Regions from separate parts of the Streptomyces nidicola genome, predicted to be linked through region 2. Evidence: predicted binding sites of a transcription regulator. Region 2 holds the regulator's gene; the other holds the start of a gene.
The links. Region 2 encodes HrcA, which represses chaperone genes, less so after heat shock. Its sites were predicted from a motif close to TTNGCACTCNGNNNNNCNGAGTGCNAA; they were not measured.

Region 1: the regulator HrcA is predicted to act here: its motif matches at 3,297-3,323, upstream of groL (chaperonin GroEL).

The regions. Positions count from the first base shown of each region.
Region 1 is NZ_JBNBPI010000001.1:4,423,236-4,430,252, reverse strand. It holds gene ACOKM3_RS20150 (glucosyl-3-phosphoglycerate synthase) at 1-550, opposite strand, end outside; SAM riboswitch class I at 712-867, shown strand; gene thrC (threonine synthase) at 886-2,193, shown strand; gene ACOKM3_RS20140 (ubiquitin-like small modifier protein 1) at 2,229-2,504, shown strand; gene ACOKM3_RS20135 (cold-shock protein) at 2,937-3,143, shown strand; gene groL (chaperonin GroEL) at 3,453-5,078, shown strand; gene ACOKM3_RS20125 (Uma2 family endonuclease) at 5,262-5,939, opposite strand; gene ACOKM3_RS20120 (hypothetical protein) at 5,999-6,904, opposite strand.
Region 2 is NZ_JBNBPI010000001.1:6,090,643-6,097,659, reverse strand. It holds gene ACOKM3_RS27500 (16S rRNA (uracil(1498)-N(3))-methyltransferase) at 1-416, opposite strand, end outside; gene ACOKM3_RS27495 (nitronate monooxygenase) at 416-1,489, opposite strand; gene dnaJ (molecular chaperone DnaJ) at 1,890-3,029, opposite strand; gene hrcA (heat-inducible transcriptional repressor HrcA) at 3,030-4,046, opposite strand; gene ACOKM3_RS27480 (MBL fold metallo-hydrolase) at 4,178-4,918, shown strand; gene ACOKM3_RS27475 (DUF3097 domain-containing protein) at 4,953-5,774, shown strand; gene hemW (radical SAM family heme chaperone HemW) at 5,808-7,017, opposite strand, start outside.

The sequences.
Region 1 (7,017 bases), 1.7 Mb from region 2:
GGTTGAGTATCGGGCGCGCCATCAGCTCGGTGACCCGGCCGCCCTGCCCCGCGGCCCCGGCCAGCGGACGGTCGTACATCGCCTTCACGAAGTCCACGCCCGGCTCGGTGAGCAGCGGACCGACGATCCCGGAGACGAAGTCCGCGGAGAACTCCTTCAGATCGGCGTCGACGAAGCACACGATGTCACCGGAAGTGACGAACAGGGAGCGCCACAGCACCTCGCCCTTGCCGGGCCTTGCCGGGATCCGCGGCAGGATCGTGTCCCGGTGCTCGACGCGCGCCCCGGCGGCCGCCGCGACCTCGGATGTGCGGTCCGTGGAACCGGAGTCGATCACGACGAGCTCGTCGACGAGCGGCACCGCGTCCGTCATCAGCGACCGCCGGATCTCCGAGACGATCTCGCCGACCGTCTCCTCCTCGTTCAGCGCCGGCAGTACGACACTCACCGTCTGACCCGAGGCCTGCTTGGCGGCGACCAACCGGTGCAGCGGATGGTCGGCCACGGACCAGGAGCGCCTGTTCAGCCAGCGCTCGACCTCTTCCAGCACGGTCTGCGTTCCTTCCCTAAGGATCAACATGTGATCCATCTCGCGCATCGGACGACTATCTCAAGGGTCCGGGCCTTCGGTTACAGTCTTGAACAAGGCCGGTGACCATCGCATGTCGGGGGTCGCCCGCAGTAGACAACTGAATCCACACAATCGAATACCGCTCATCCAGAGGGGCAGAGGGATACGGCCCGTTGAAGCCCCGGCAACCCTCCAGCCGGTCTCGTTCCGCACACCGCAGTGCGCCCGCGAGGCTCCCGGCTAGTGAAGGTGCCAAATCCGTCTCGTGGCGAGATGCGTCGCGAGGAAGATGAGGAGAAAGGGCCTCGCCTCTCATGGCTGTACAGACTGTCGCCACCGAAACCGCCGCCACGACGGACTCCGTCGATCTGGGCCCGGCCTCCGGACTTTCCTGCCGCGAGTGCGGCGCCGTCGTCCCGCTCGGCCCCGTCTTCGCCTGCGCCGAGTGTTTCGGGCCTCTGGAAGTCGCGTACGACCTGCCCGTCGGCGACCCCGAGGCGCTCCGCAAGCAGATCGAGGCAGGACCCGCCAACATCTGGCGCTACGCCCCGCTGCTGCCCGTCCCGGCCGACGTCGCCGAGAAGCCGAACCTGAACCCCGGCTGGACCAAGCTCGTCAAGGCCGACAACCTCGGCCGTGAACTGGGCGTCGCCGAGGGCAAGTTGTTCGTCAAGGACGACTCCGGCAATCCCACGCACTCCTTCAAGGACCGCGTCGTCGCGCAGGCCATCGAGGCCGCCCGCGCCTTCGGCTTCACCACGCTGTCCTGCTCCTCCACCGGCAACCTGGCGGGTGCCGTCGGCGCCGCCGCCGCCCGTGCCGGCTTCCGCTCCTGCGTGTTCATCCCGCACGACCTGGAGCAGGGCAAGGTCGTCATGGCCGGTGTCTACGGCGGTGACCTCGTCGCCATCGAGGGCAACTACGACGACGTGAACCGCTTCTGCTCCGAGCTCATCGGCGACCCGCTGGGCGAGGGCTGGGGCTTCGTGAACGTGAACCTCCGCCCGTACTACGGCGAGGGCTCCAAGACGCTCGCGTACGAGATCTGCGAGCAGCTCGGCTGGCAGCTCCCGGACCAGCTGGTCATCCCGATCGCGTCCGGCTCGCAGTTCACGAAGATCGACAAGGGCCTCAAGGAGCTGATCAAGCTCGGCCTCGTCGAGGACAAGCCGTACAAGCTCTTTGGCGCCCAGGCCGAGGGCTGCTCCCCGGTCTCCGTCGCCTACAAGGGCGGCCACGACGTGGTCCGCCCGCAGAAGCCGACCACCATCGCCAAGTCCCTCGCGATCGGCAACCCGGCCGACGGCCCCTACGTCCTCGACATCGCGCGCCGCACCGGTGGCGCCGTGGAGGACGTCAACGACGAGCAGGTCGTCGACGCGATCAAGCTGCTCGCGCAGACGGAGGGCATCTTCGCCGAGACGGCGGGCGGCGTCACGCTGGGTGTCACCAAGAAGCTCATCGAGGCGGGCCTCATCGACCCGTCGCTGACCACGGTGGTCCTGAACACCGGCGACGGTCTCAAGACGCTGGACGCGGTCGCCGAGTCCTCGCAGGCCACCGCCACGATCCGGCCCAACCTGGACGCGTTCCGCGAGGCCGGCCTCGCCACCGACCACTGAGCCCGACCGAACTTGTAGCAACGGGAGTTACCAGCATGAGCGTCAACGTTCGCATCCCCACCATCCTGCGCACCTACACCGGCGGGCAGTCCGAGGTCGCCGCCGAGGGCGCCACCCTCGCCGACGTCATCGCCGACCTGGAGAAGAACCACACCGGCATCGCCGCCCGCGTCCTCGACGACCAGGGCAAGCTGCGCCGCTTCGTGAACGTGTACGTGAACGACGACGACGTCCGCTTCGAGCAGGGCCTCGAGACGGCGACGCCGGACGGCGCGGGCGTCTCGATCATTCCGGCCGTCGCCGGCGGCTGATCTTTTCTACGTCTACGTAGAGTTACCCGAATTGCCCCCTCCGCGAGAGAAGCGGAGGGGGCAATTCTGCATGGTTGAGCGCGGTACAGTTGGGGAAGCTGCTGCGTTTCCCCGCGCGGTGCATGACGGGCGCATATGAGTTCTCGCCCGAAGCCCGGCAAGAAGTAGCCAAAGTGTGCAGCCCTTTCGGGCCTTTTACGGCATTTACGCGGCCCGACTTGCCCAAGGATCCGGTGAGTTGGCCCGGTTTCCCCGATCTGGCGTGCCCAGAATTCTCGTCCGATTGACCTGTTGCAGACGGCAGTTGGGCAGATACATTCAGCCGCGGTCGACGCGTTCCGGCGCACACCCCCATATCCCATGGGGCGTGAGGTCTGACCCGGGTCCGCGAAGTGCGGTCCTGCGCAAGGGCCAGTAATAGGGGAGTTAGGCATGGCTCAGGGCACCGTCAAGTGGTTCAACGCGGAGAAGGGGTACGGCTTCATCGCGGTCGACGGTGGTGCGGATGTTTTCGTCCACTACAGCGCGATTCAGATGGACGGCTACCGCACCCTCGAAGAGGGTCAGCGGGTCGAGTTCGAGATCTCGCAGGGCCAGAAGGGGCCGCAGGCCGACATGGTCCGCGTGGCCGCCGGCTGAACGCGCGCGTCAGACTGCAAGCTTGTACGTCGCACGTTGTGGAGGGCCCGTCTCCCGGGTAACCGGGAGACGGGCCCTTCGCGCTGCGTGCGCTCACCTGCGGATCCGTGACAGGCGCTTGCACTCGCATGGGTCGAGTGCTAATCATTGGGCTTAGCACTCTCCGAGTGAGAGTGACAAAACTTGGATCGGGTCGGTGAGGTCCGGGGGCCGGGTGGTGCAAGGAGCCACAAGGCCCGCAGGCCGTCCGTCGCGGGCACCAGCACGGTCCTTTTGCGTTAGCCACCCCGTCCGGGAGGACCACTTCACATGGCCAAGATCATCGCGTTCGACGAGGAGGCACGGCGCGGCCTCGAGCGCGGCATGAACCAGCTCGCCGACGCCGTCAAGGTGACCCTGGGCCCCAAGGGTCGCAACGTCGTCCTCGAGAAGAAGTGGGGCGCCCCCACGATCACCAACGATGGTGTGTCCATCGCCAAGGAGATCGAGCTCGAGGACCCGTACGAGAAGATCGGCGCCGAGCTGGTCAAGGAGGTCGCGAAGAAGACGGACGACGTCGCCGGTGACGGCACGACGACCGCGACCGTCCTGGCCCAGGCGCTCGTTCGCGAAGGCCTTCGCAACGTAGCCGCCGGCGCCAACCCGATGGCCCTCAAGCGCGGCATCGAGCGCGCCACCGAGGCCGTCTCCGCCGCCCTGCTCGAGCAGGCCAAGGAGGTGGAGACCAAGGAGCAGATCGCCTCCACCGCCTCCATCTCGGCCGCCGACACCCAGATCGGCGAGCTCATCGCCGAGGCCATGGACAAGGTCGGCAAGGAAGGCGTCATCACCGTCGAGGAGTCCCAGACCTTCGGTCTGGAGCTCGAGCTCACCGAGGGTATGCGCTTCGACAAGGGCTACATCTCGGCGTACTTCGCCACCGACATGGAGCGTATGGAGGCCTCGCTCGAGGACCCGTACATCCTGATCGTCAACTCGAAGATCGGCAACGTGAAGGACCTCCTTCCGCTGCTCGAGAAGGTCATGCAGTCCGGCAAGCCGCTGCTGATCATCGCCGAGGACGTCGAGGGCGAGGCCCTGTCGACCCTGGTCGTCAACAAGATCCGTGGCACCTTCAAGTCCGTCGCCGTCAAGGCCCCGGGCTTCGGTGACCGCCGCAAGGCCATGCTCGGCGACATCGCCATCCTCACGGGCGGCACCGTCATCTCCGAGGAGGTCGGCCTCAAGCTGGAGAACGCCGGTCTCGACCTGCTCGGCCGTGCCCGCAAGGTCGTCATCACCAAGGACGAGACGACGATCGTCGACGGCTCCGGTGAGAGCGACCAGGTCCAGGGCCGCGTCAACCAGATCCGCGCCGAGATCGAGAACAGCGACTCGGACTACGACCGCGAGAAGCTCCAGGAGCGCCTCGCCAAGCTCGCCGGCGGCGTGGCCGTCATCAAGGCGGGCGCGGCCACCGAGGTCGAGCTCAAGGAGCGCAAGCACCGCATCGAGGACGCCGTTCGCAACGCGAAGGCGGCCGTCGAAGAGGGCATCGTCGCCGGTGGTGGCGTGGCCCTCCTCCAGGCCTCCGCGGTGTTCGAGAAGCTGGAGCTCGAGGGTGACGAGGCGACCGGCGCCAACGCCGTGAAGCTCGCGCTCGAGGCCCCGCTCAAGCAGATCGCCGTCAACGGTGGTCTCGAGGGTGGCGTCGTCGTGGAGAAGGTGCGCAACCTGACCGTCGGTCACGGTCTGAACGCCGCCACGGGCGACTACGTCGACATGATCGCCGAGGGCATCATCGACCCGGCGAAGGTCACGCGCTCTGCCCTGCAGAACGCCGCGTCCATCGCCGCGCTGTTCCTCACCACCGAGGCCGTCATCGCCGACAAGCCGGAGAAGGCTGGCGCTGCGCCGGCCGGCGGCGGCATGCCGGGCGGTGACATGGACTTCTGAGCCGCTCGCGGTTCAGCCCGTCCGTAACCCGAGGGCGGCCCCGTCTCCACGTGAGACGGGGCCGCCCTCGGGCGTTTCTGTGCGCCCACCCGTGCTCGACGCCTCGGGGCTCCGCCCCGGACCCCGCGCCTCAATCGCCGGCGGGGCTTGATCTGCCCACCCGCCGCCTGGGGCTTGGTTGGCTTACGCGTAGTCCTTGAGGCGCTCTGTTTCGAGGGTGATGGTGACCGGGGCGGGGAGGCGGACCGTTGCTCCGTAGTGGTACGGGCGGCGGTTCTGGTAGACGCCGTTCTCGGGGGAGCTGTGGACGACGACCGTGTCGTTGTCGCGGTCGACGAGGAGGTAGACGGGGATGTCCGCGTACGCGTAGGCGCGGGGCTTCTCCTGGCGGTCGCGGCGGTCGGCGTCGCGGTCCTTGGAGGTGACTTCGACAGCCATGAGGACGCCGTCGGGGGAGGCCCACTCGTCCTGTCCGGCGAAGTAGTCGATGGGCGTCAGGGCGCCGTCCGGCTTGATGCAGCCCTTTCGGTACGTGTCGATCCGCAGGCCCTGCTCGGGATGCAGTGCCAGTTCGGGGCGCTGCATCATGCACTGGCGGATCAGCCACATGATGATCGAACCGTGGTCGCCGTCCGGCACGGGCTTGACCTCTAGCTTTCCGTTGAGGAGTTCCAAGGTCACCGTCTCGGGGGCGACGCGGGCCAGTTCCTCGAAGTCCTCGACGTCGATGGGGCCGTGCTTCACGAGCAGCCGTCCGTTCAGGAATTCGAGCTTGTTGCGCAGGGTCTCCGGAGCCCTTCGGTCGAGTTCCTCGAAGTCCTCGATGCTCATCTGAGGGCGGTCGGCGGTGCCAGGGGTCATGGGTGTGCCTCCTCGCCTCCATCGTGCCCCGGATGTACGGGTCCGGATCGTCGGCGCGGTCATGCGCGTGCCCTTTCGGAGCGGGGGAGCATTGCCGCGCGGATCTCCGCGACGCGGGTGCGGACGGCTTCCGGGGTGAGGATGCCTGGGGGTGGGGAGGCGGGGCGGGGGTTGTTGCATGGGGTGCAGAAGCCGCCTGGTAGGGCCTCGGGGCGGCCGGGAGCGCCGCAGTTCGCGCATTCGATGAGGCGTAGGAGCGGGCGGTTCGCCGGTGGTGGGGGTGGCGGGGGAAGTTTGTCGGTCAGGCGGCGGAGCAGCAGTGCGGCCGGGCTGTGTACGGGTGTGGGGAGGCCGGCCGTCAGGGCGTGCAGCAGGGTTTCCTCGGTGGCGTTCCGCTCGAACCAGCGCTCCACCTCCGGTGCGAGCCGGTTGCATTCGGCGGCGGACAGGGCCAGCGACGGCGCCGTGCGGCCGAGGGCGGTGAGGAGGAGCAGCGCGCGGCTGCGGGTGGGGCGTGGAGGTGGTTCTTCGGGCGGCGCGTCCCGGCCCGTCTCCGGTACGTCGCCCCTCACGAATGCCGTCCACCACGCGTCGCCCCGCGCCGTGCGGGAGAACCAGGTGCGGGTGACCCAGCGTGCGCTCCCGGAGCCCTGTACGTGTTCGCGGCCGCGTCTCAAGTGACCGGCCCGGTGCAGGTTGTTGAGGGCGGTTCGCATCGCCGCCTGGCCGTACGGGAGGTGATTGGCGAGTGTCTTCACCGAGATGTCCGAGCCGTCGGGCAGCCGGTCGATGTATCCGGCGATGTACGCCTCGCGGGCGGGAAGGTCCGCGAAGTCGGCCCTGGTTCGGGGGAGTTGGTCCGGCGCGGAGCGCTTGCCGTAGCCCGGGTTCGCCTCGGGGTGGAGCGGGGTGGGCGGTGCTGCGTGCGTCGGGGCGGGGGCGGCACTAGAGTTGGCGTCAGCCACGAGATCTCCCTGGATGGGATCTTGATGGACAGGCCCTCGCAGGTGTTGGCGCACCGGCGGGGGCCGTTCGTATATCGGGCACGCTAGAGCGTGATTACCCTCCGTGGCAAGCC
Region 2 (7,017 bases):
CCGGCCTCCCGCGCGGTGGCCCGCCACTTGCCGAGCGCCTTGAGCCCGCGGTCGCCGCGCCACTGCGTGATGCACCGGGAGGCGGCCCACGGCACGATCGCGTCGACGCCGGTCTCGGTCATGGTCTCCACGGCGAGCTCGCCCCGGTCGCCCTTGGGCAGCGCCTGTACGACGGTGATCCGCGGCCGCTCCTCGGGCTCCACCTGGACGGGGCCCGCGTCGACGAGCAGCCGGTCCTTTCCCTCGCTACCGGTGACGACGGCCTCGCACCACGAGCCGAGCCCGTCGGTGAGGGTGATGACCTCCCCGGCCCGCAGCCGCTTCACGGAGACGGCGTGCCGCCCCTCGGGCCCGTCGAGCACATACGCGCGGTCGCCGGGTACTGTCCCTTCGACCACGAAAACGGGAGCGGTCATCAGGCGGCACCCCGCTGCGCCAACGCGGCCTTCGCCGCGTCGAGTTCGGCCGCGAGGACCTCCACGAGCTGCCCCGCCGGGAGCTCCCGCGCGAGCCGGTGCCCCTGGCCCGCCCACAGCGCCATGCCCTGCGGGTCACCGGCCTTGGCGGCGGCCTTGCGCAGCGGCGACGTCATGTAGTGCACCTGCGGGTACGCGGCGGGGGCGTACGGGCCGTGCTCACGCATGAACCGGTTGACGAGCCCGCGGGCGGGCCGCCCGGAGAAGGCACGGGTCAGTTCGGTCCGGGTGAACAGCGGGTTGGTCATGGCCTGCTTGTGCGGCTCCGGTGCCCCGGACTCCGGGGTGACCAGGAACGCGGTGCCGAGCTGTGCGAAGTCGGCGCCGGCCGCGAGCACAGCGGCGATCTGGGCGCCGCGCATGATTCCGCCGGCGGCGATGATGGGCAGCTGCACGGCCTCGCGCACCTGCACGATCAGCGACAGCAGCCCGACCCCGCTCCCGTCGGCCTCGGGGTTGTCCCGGTGCGTGCCCTGATGCCCGCCGGCCTCGATCCCCTGTACGCACACCAGGTCGGCGCCGGCCTCCTGCGCGGCCTGCGCCTCCTCCACCGTCGTGACGGTGACCCCGACCTTCGTGCCGACGCGCTGCAGCGCCTGGACGACCGTGCGCCGGGGGCAGCCGAAGGTGAAGGTGACCAGGGAGACGGGGTCGTCGACGAGGATCGCGAGCTTGGCGTCGTAGCCGTCGTCGCCGCAGTTGTCGGTCTCTCCGAGGGGGGTGCGGTACCAGGTGGCCTCGCCCGAGAGCTGGTTGCGGTAGACCTCGACGGTGGCCGGGTCGGCGTGCTCGGTCTGCGGCATGAAGAGGTTGACGCCGAAGGGCCTGGCGGTCAGCGCCCGCGTCTGTTTGATCTCCTGGTACATCCCGTCGGCCGTTTTGTACCCGGCGGCGAGGAACCCGAGGCCGCCCGCTTCGGTCACGGCGGCGACCAACGCGGGGTGTGAAGCGCCGCCCGCCATGGGGGCCTGCACGATCGGAAGCGGGGAGAGATCGGTCAGTGCGGAGGACATGCCCGCATCGTGCCACGTCCCCCGCGACCAACCGAATCGACGTCACGGGGCTCCACCCCGGACCCCGCTGCTCAAGCGCCGCAGGGGCTGGAAATGCCCACCCGCCGCACGACTCGGAGTGTCCGTAAGCCCGCACACGCGCACGCAAACACCCGGCTCCCGCCCACCTCCCACCACCCGCCCCCTCCGGGGGCGTCGGTCCGACGAGGTGCCGCCACCCGCCTTGGGCAATCTGCCGCCTGGGGCGGCAGGGTGGGCAAGGCGGCACCACGGTGCCGCGCGCCCATGACGACGGGCCCGCCCCCGGCGCAGCGACCGGCAACCCGGCGCCGCGCACCGCGGACACGCGTCGGCCCCCGGTGCCGCACACCGGGGGCCGACCTTGCCTACGACGGCCGACTCAACGGCCGTTGAACGCGTCCTTCAGGCGGGAGAAGAGCCCCTGCTGACCCGGCTGGAACTGCCCCGTGGGCCGCTCCTCGCCGCGCAGCTTGGCAAGCTCCCGCAGCACCCGCTCCTGCTCCGGGTCCAACTTCTGCGGCGTCATGACCTCGACATGCACGATGAGGTCACCACGGCCGCCGCCCCGCAGATGCGTGACACCACGCCCGTGCAGCGGAACCGACTGACCGGACTGCGTGCCCGGCCGGATGTCGATCTCCTCCGTGCCGTCGAGCGTCTCCAGCGGCACCTTCGTGCCGAGGGCCGCCGCCGTCATCGGGATGGTGACCGTGCAGTGCAGATCGTCGCCGCGCCGCTGGAACGTCGGGTGCGGGAGTTCGTGGATCTCCACGTACAGGTCACCGGCGGGGCCGCCACCGGGGCCGACCTCGCCCTCACCCGCGAGCTGGATCCGCGTCCCGTTGTCCACACCGGCCGGGATCTTCACGGTCAGCGTCCGACGGGAGCGGATGCGCCCGTCGCCCGCGCACTCCGGGCACGGAGTGGGCACGACCGTGCCGAAGCCCTGGCACTGCGGGCACGGCCGCGAGGTCATGACCTGGCCGAGGAAGGACCGCGTGACCTGGGAGACCTCACCGCGACCGCGACACATGTCACAGGTCTGGGCGGAGGTCCCGGGCGCGGCGCCCTCACCGCTACAGGTCGTACAGACCACAGCCGTGTCGACCTGGATGTCCTTGGTGGTGCCGAAGGCCGCCTCGTCGAGCTCGACCTCGAGCCGGATCATGGCGTCCTGGCCGCGCCGCGTACGGGACCGGGGCCCGCGCTGCGACGCCGTACCGAAGAACGCGTCCATGATGTCCGAGAAGTTCCCGAACCCACCGGCGCCGAAGCCACCGGCCCCACCGCCTCCGCCGGCCTGCGACAGGGGGTCGCCCCCGAGGTCGTAGACCTGCTTCTTCTGCGGGTCGGAGAGCACCTCGTAGGCGGCGTTGATCTCCTTGAAGCGCTCCTGAGTCTTCGGGTCCGGATTCACATCCGGGTGAAGCTCACGCGCCAGCCTTCGGAAGGCCTTCTTGATTTCGTCCTGGGAAGCGTCGCGGCGCACGCCGAGTACGGCGTAGTAGTCCGTGGCCACTTACGACTCCGCCAGGATCTGTCCGACGTAACGTGCCACTGCGCGTACTGCTCCCATCGTTCCCGGGTAATCCATGCGGGTCGGTCCGACCACGCCGAGCTTGGCCACTGCCTCGCCGCCCGAACCGTAGCCGACCGACACGACGGACGTGGAGTTGAGTCCCTCATGGGCGTTCTCGTGACCGATCCGTACGGCCATGCCCGAATCCCCCAGCTCGCCAAGGAGCTTGAGGAGCACGACCTGCTCCTCCAAGGCTTCCAGGACGGGCCGGATGGTGAGGGGAAAATCATGTCCGAAGCGGGTGAGATTGGCGGTACCGCCGATCATCAGCCGCTCCTCCGTCTCCTCGACGAGTGTCTCCAGAAGAGTGGAGAGCACCGTGGAGACCGTGCCCCGGTCCTCCTGCTCGAAGGCCTCCGGCAGGTCCTGCACCAGCTGCGGCACGTCGGCGAACCTGCGGCCCGCGACACGGCTGTTGAGCCGGGCCCGCAGGTCCGCGAGGGACGATTCGCCGAACGGCGCCGGGCAGTCGATCATCCGCTGCTCCACGCGCCCGGTGTCCGTGATCAGTACGAGCATCAGACGGGCGGGCGCGAGCGAGAGCAGCTCGACATGGCGCACGGTGGACCGGGTCAGGGACGGGTACTGGACGATCGCCACCTGCCGCGTCAGCTGCGCGAGCAGCCGTACGGTGCGTCCGACGACGTCGTCGAGATCGACGGCGCCGTCCAGGAAGTTCTGGATGGCGCGCCGCTCGGGCGCGGCCATCGGCTTCACGGCGGTGAGCTTGTCGACGAACAGGCGGTAGCCCTTGTCGGTGGGGATGCGCCCCGCACTGGTGTGCGGCTGGGCGATGAATCCCTCGTCCTCCAGGGCCGCCATGTCGTTGCGCACGGTCGCCGGCGAGACCCCGAGCTTGTGCCGCTCGGTGAGCGCCTTGGAGCCGACGGGCTCCTCGGTGCCGACGTAGTCCTGGACGATTGCGCGCAGCACTTCGAGCCTGCGTTCATTGAGCATCGGCGCACACCTCCAGAAACAGCCGTTGCGATCATCCTGTCTTTGGCACTCCCTGTGGGCGAGTGCCAATCGTCCCCGGCTCAGTGTACGGCCGGTGGGTACGGGCCCGGCAAGGGCGCTAGCGTCGAGGTATGGAGCTCGCGCAGCGTATCGACTGGTCCTCGGTGGGATGGGAGGGTCTCGCGCCGAACGTGGGGCGGGTGCGGCTGCCCGGCCTCGACTGCACGAGCGGCCTCGTCGTGGGTGAAGACGCGGCGCTCTTGATCGACACCGGATCCTCACTCCGTGAAGGCGCCCGGCTGCGCGCCGACGTCCGTGCGCTCCTCGGGGCGCACCGGAGAGTGACCCATGTCGCGTTGACCCACCCGCACTTCGACCATGTGCTCGGCACGGCCGCGTTCGCGGGCGTCGAGGTGTACGGGGCGGTGGGCATCGACGTCCTCTTCGAGCGCGGCGCCGAGGGGCTGCGCACGGACGCGGTGCGGCACGGCGTCGACCCGGAGGCGGCCACCGAGGCGGTCGACATCCTCGTCACCCCTCGGCACCGGGTGTGCGGCGAGTGGACGCTCGACCTGGGCGGCGGCCTGACGGTGCTGCTCGCGAACATCGGTCCTGCGCACAGCGGCCACGACCTGGCGGTACTGGTTCCGGGGGCCCCGGAGATCGTCTTCTGCGGCGACCTGGTGGAGGAGTCGGGCGAACCGCAGGCGGGCCCGGACGCGGCGCCGCATCACTGGCCCGCGGCGCTCGACCGACTCCTGGACCTGGGCGGCGAGGACGCGGTCTACATCCCCGGGCACGGTTCGGCGGTGAATGCGCAGTTCGTCCGCGCGCAACGCGCCACATTGGCAGCGCGTTTCGGCGTGTCGTAGCCCTGGCCTGCGCTGTTCTCTTATCGTCTGCCGGATGCGCCAGTACTCTGCCGACCTCACGCCCCCGTGGAAGCGGAACAAGCCGGTCCCCGAGGTCCCGGCCGAACCGGACCTCGTCGTCGAAGAGATCTCGACCGGCTTCTGCGGAGCGGTGATCCGGGTCGAGAAGACGGCGCAGGGTCCGACGGTGACCTTGGAGGACCGCTTCGGCAAGCTCCGGGTGTTCCCGATGGAGCCGCGCGGCTTCATGATCGACGGCAAGGTCGTCACCCTCGTACGCCCCTCGGGCCCGGCCCCGACCCGCCCCGCCCGGAGCGCGTCCGGCTCGGTGGCGGTGCCCGGCGCCCGCGCGCGGGTGGCCCGGGCGGGACGCATCTACGTGGAGGGCAAGCACGACGCGGAGCTCATCGAGCGGGTGTGGGGCCACGACCTGCGCATCGAGGGCGTGGCGGTGGAGTTCCTGGAGGGCGTCGACGACCTCCCGGCGGTCGTCGCCGACTTCAGCCCCGGCCCGGACGCCCGCCTCGGCATCCTGGTCGACCACCTGGTTCAGGGCTCGAAGGAATGGCACATCGCCCAATCGGTGACGAGCGAACACGCGCTGGTCGTCGGCCACCCCTACATCGACATCTGGGAAGCGGTGAAGCCGTCCTCGGTCGGCATCGAGGCGTGGCCCCGCGTCCCGCGCGGCCAGGACTGGAAGACGGGCGTGTGCCGGGCGCTGGGCTGGCGGGTGGCCAACACGGGTGAGGCGTGGCAGCACATCCTGTCCCGGGTCCACACGTACAAGGACCTGGAACCGGAACTCCTCGGCCGCGTGGAAGAACTCATCGACTTCGTCACGGCCCCGGCCTGAACCTGCCCGCCGCGTTGCCCACCCCGGCCCAGGTCAATCCACCAGGTCCCGGACCACCGCGTCCGCCAGCAACCGCCCGCGCAGCGTCAGTACCGCGCGGCCCGCGGCGAACGGTTCCGCCTCCAGCAGACCGTCCGCCAAAGCCTTCCGCGCCGCCGCGAGCCCGGCTTCCCGCAGCAATGACAGCGGGCATCCGTCAAGGAGCCGTAGCTCGAGGAGGATCCGCTCGACCCGGCGGTCCTCCTCCGCGAGGATCTCCCGACCGGCCCCCGGCGAACGCCCGTCCGCGAGCGCCGCCGCGTACGCGCCCGGGTGCTTGACGTTCCACCACCGCACCCCGCCCACATGCGAGTGCGCGCCCGGCCCGGCCCCCCACCAGTCCGCCCCGCGCCAGTACAGCTCGTTGTGGAGGCAGCGCCCGGCCTCTGACGTCGCCCAGTTCGACACCTCGTACCAGTCGAACCCCGCCGCCCCGAGCACCTCGTCGGCGATCAGATAGCGGTCCGCGTGCACGTCGTCGTCGGTCATCGGCACCTCGCCGCGCCGGATCCGCCGCGCGAGCTGCGTACCCTCCTCGACGATCAGCGCGTACGCCGAGACGTGGTCAGGACCCGCCCCGAGCGCCGCGTCCAGCGAGGCCCGCCAGTCGTCGTCCGTCTCGCCCGGCGTGCCGTAGATCAGGTCGAGGTTGACGTGCTCGAACCCGGCCGCCCGCGCCTCCGCGACACAGGCCTCGGGCCGCCCCGGCGTATGCGTACGGTCGAGGACCTTCAGCACGTGCTGCCGCGCGCTCTGCATCCCGAACGAGATCCGGTTGAAGCCCCCGGCCCGCAGCTCCGCCAGGTACGCCGGGTCCACCGACTCGGGGTTGGCCTCGGTCGTGACCTCCGCGTCGTCCGCGAGCCCGAACTCGTCGCGGATCGCCCCCAGCATCCGTACGAGGTCGGCGGCCGGCAGCAGCGTCGGCGTACCGCCCCCGACGAACACGGTCCGGACCGGGCGCGGGTCGTCGCCGAGCACCTTCCGGGCCAGGCGTACCTCGTCGATCAGCGTCTCCGCGTAGTTGTCGCGGGACGCGAGCACGCCGCCCGTACCGCGCAGCTCGGTCGCCGTGTACGTGTTGAAGTCGCAGTACCCGCAGCGCGTGGCGCAGTACGGGACGTGCAGGTAGAAGCCGAGGGGGCGCGAGGCGGCGCCGGCCAGGGCGGACGCGGGCAGCGAACCGTCGTCGGGCACGGGCTCA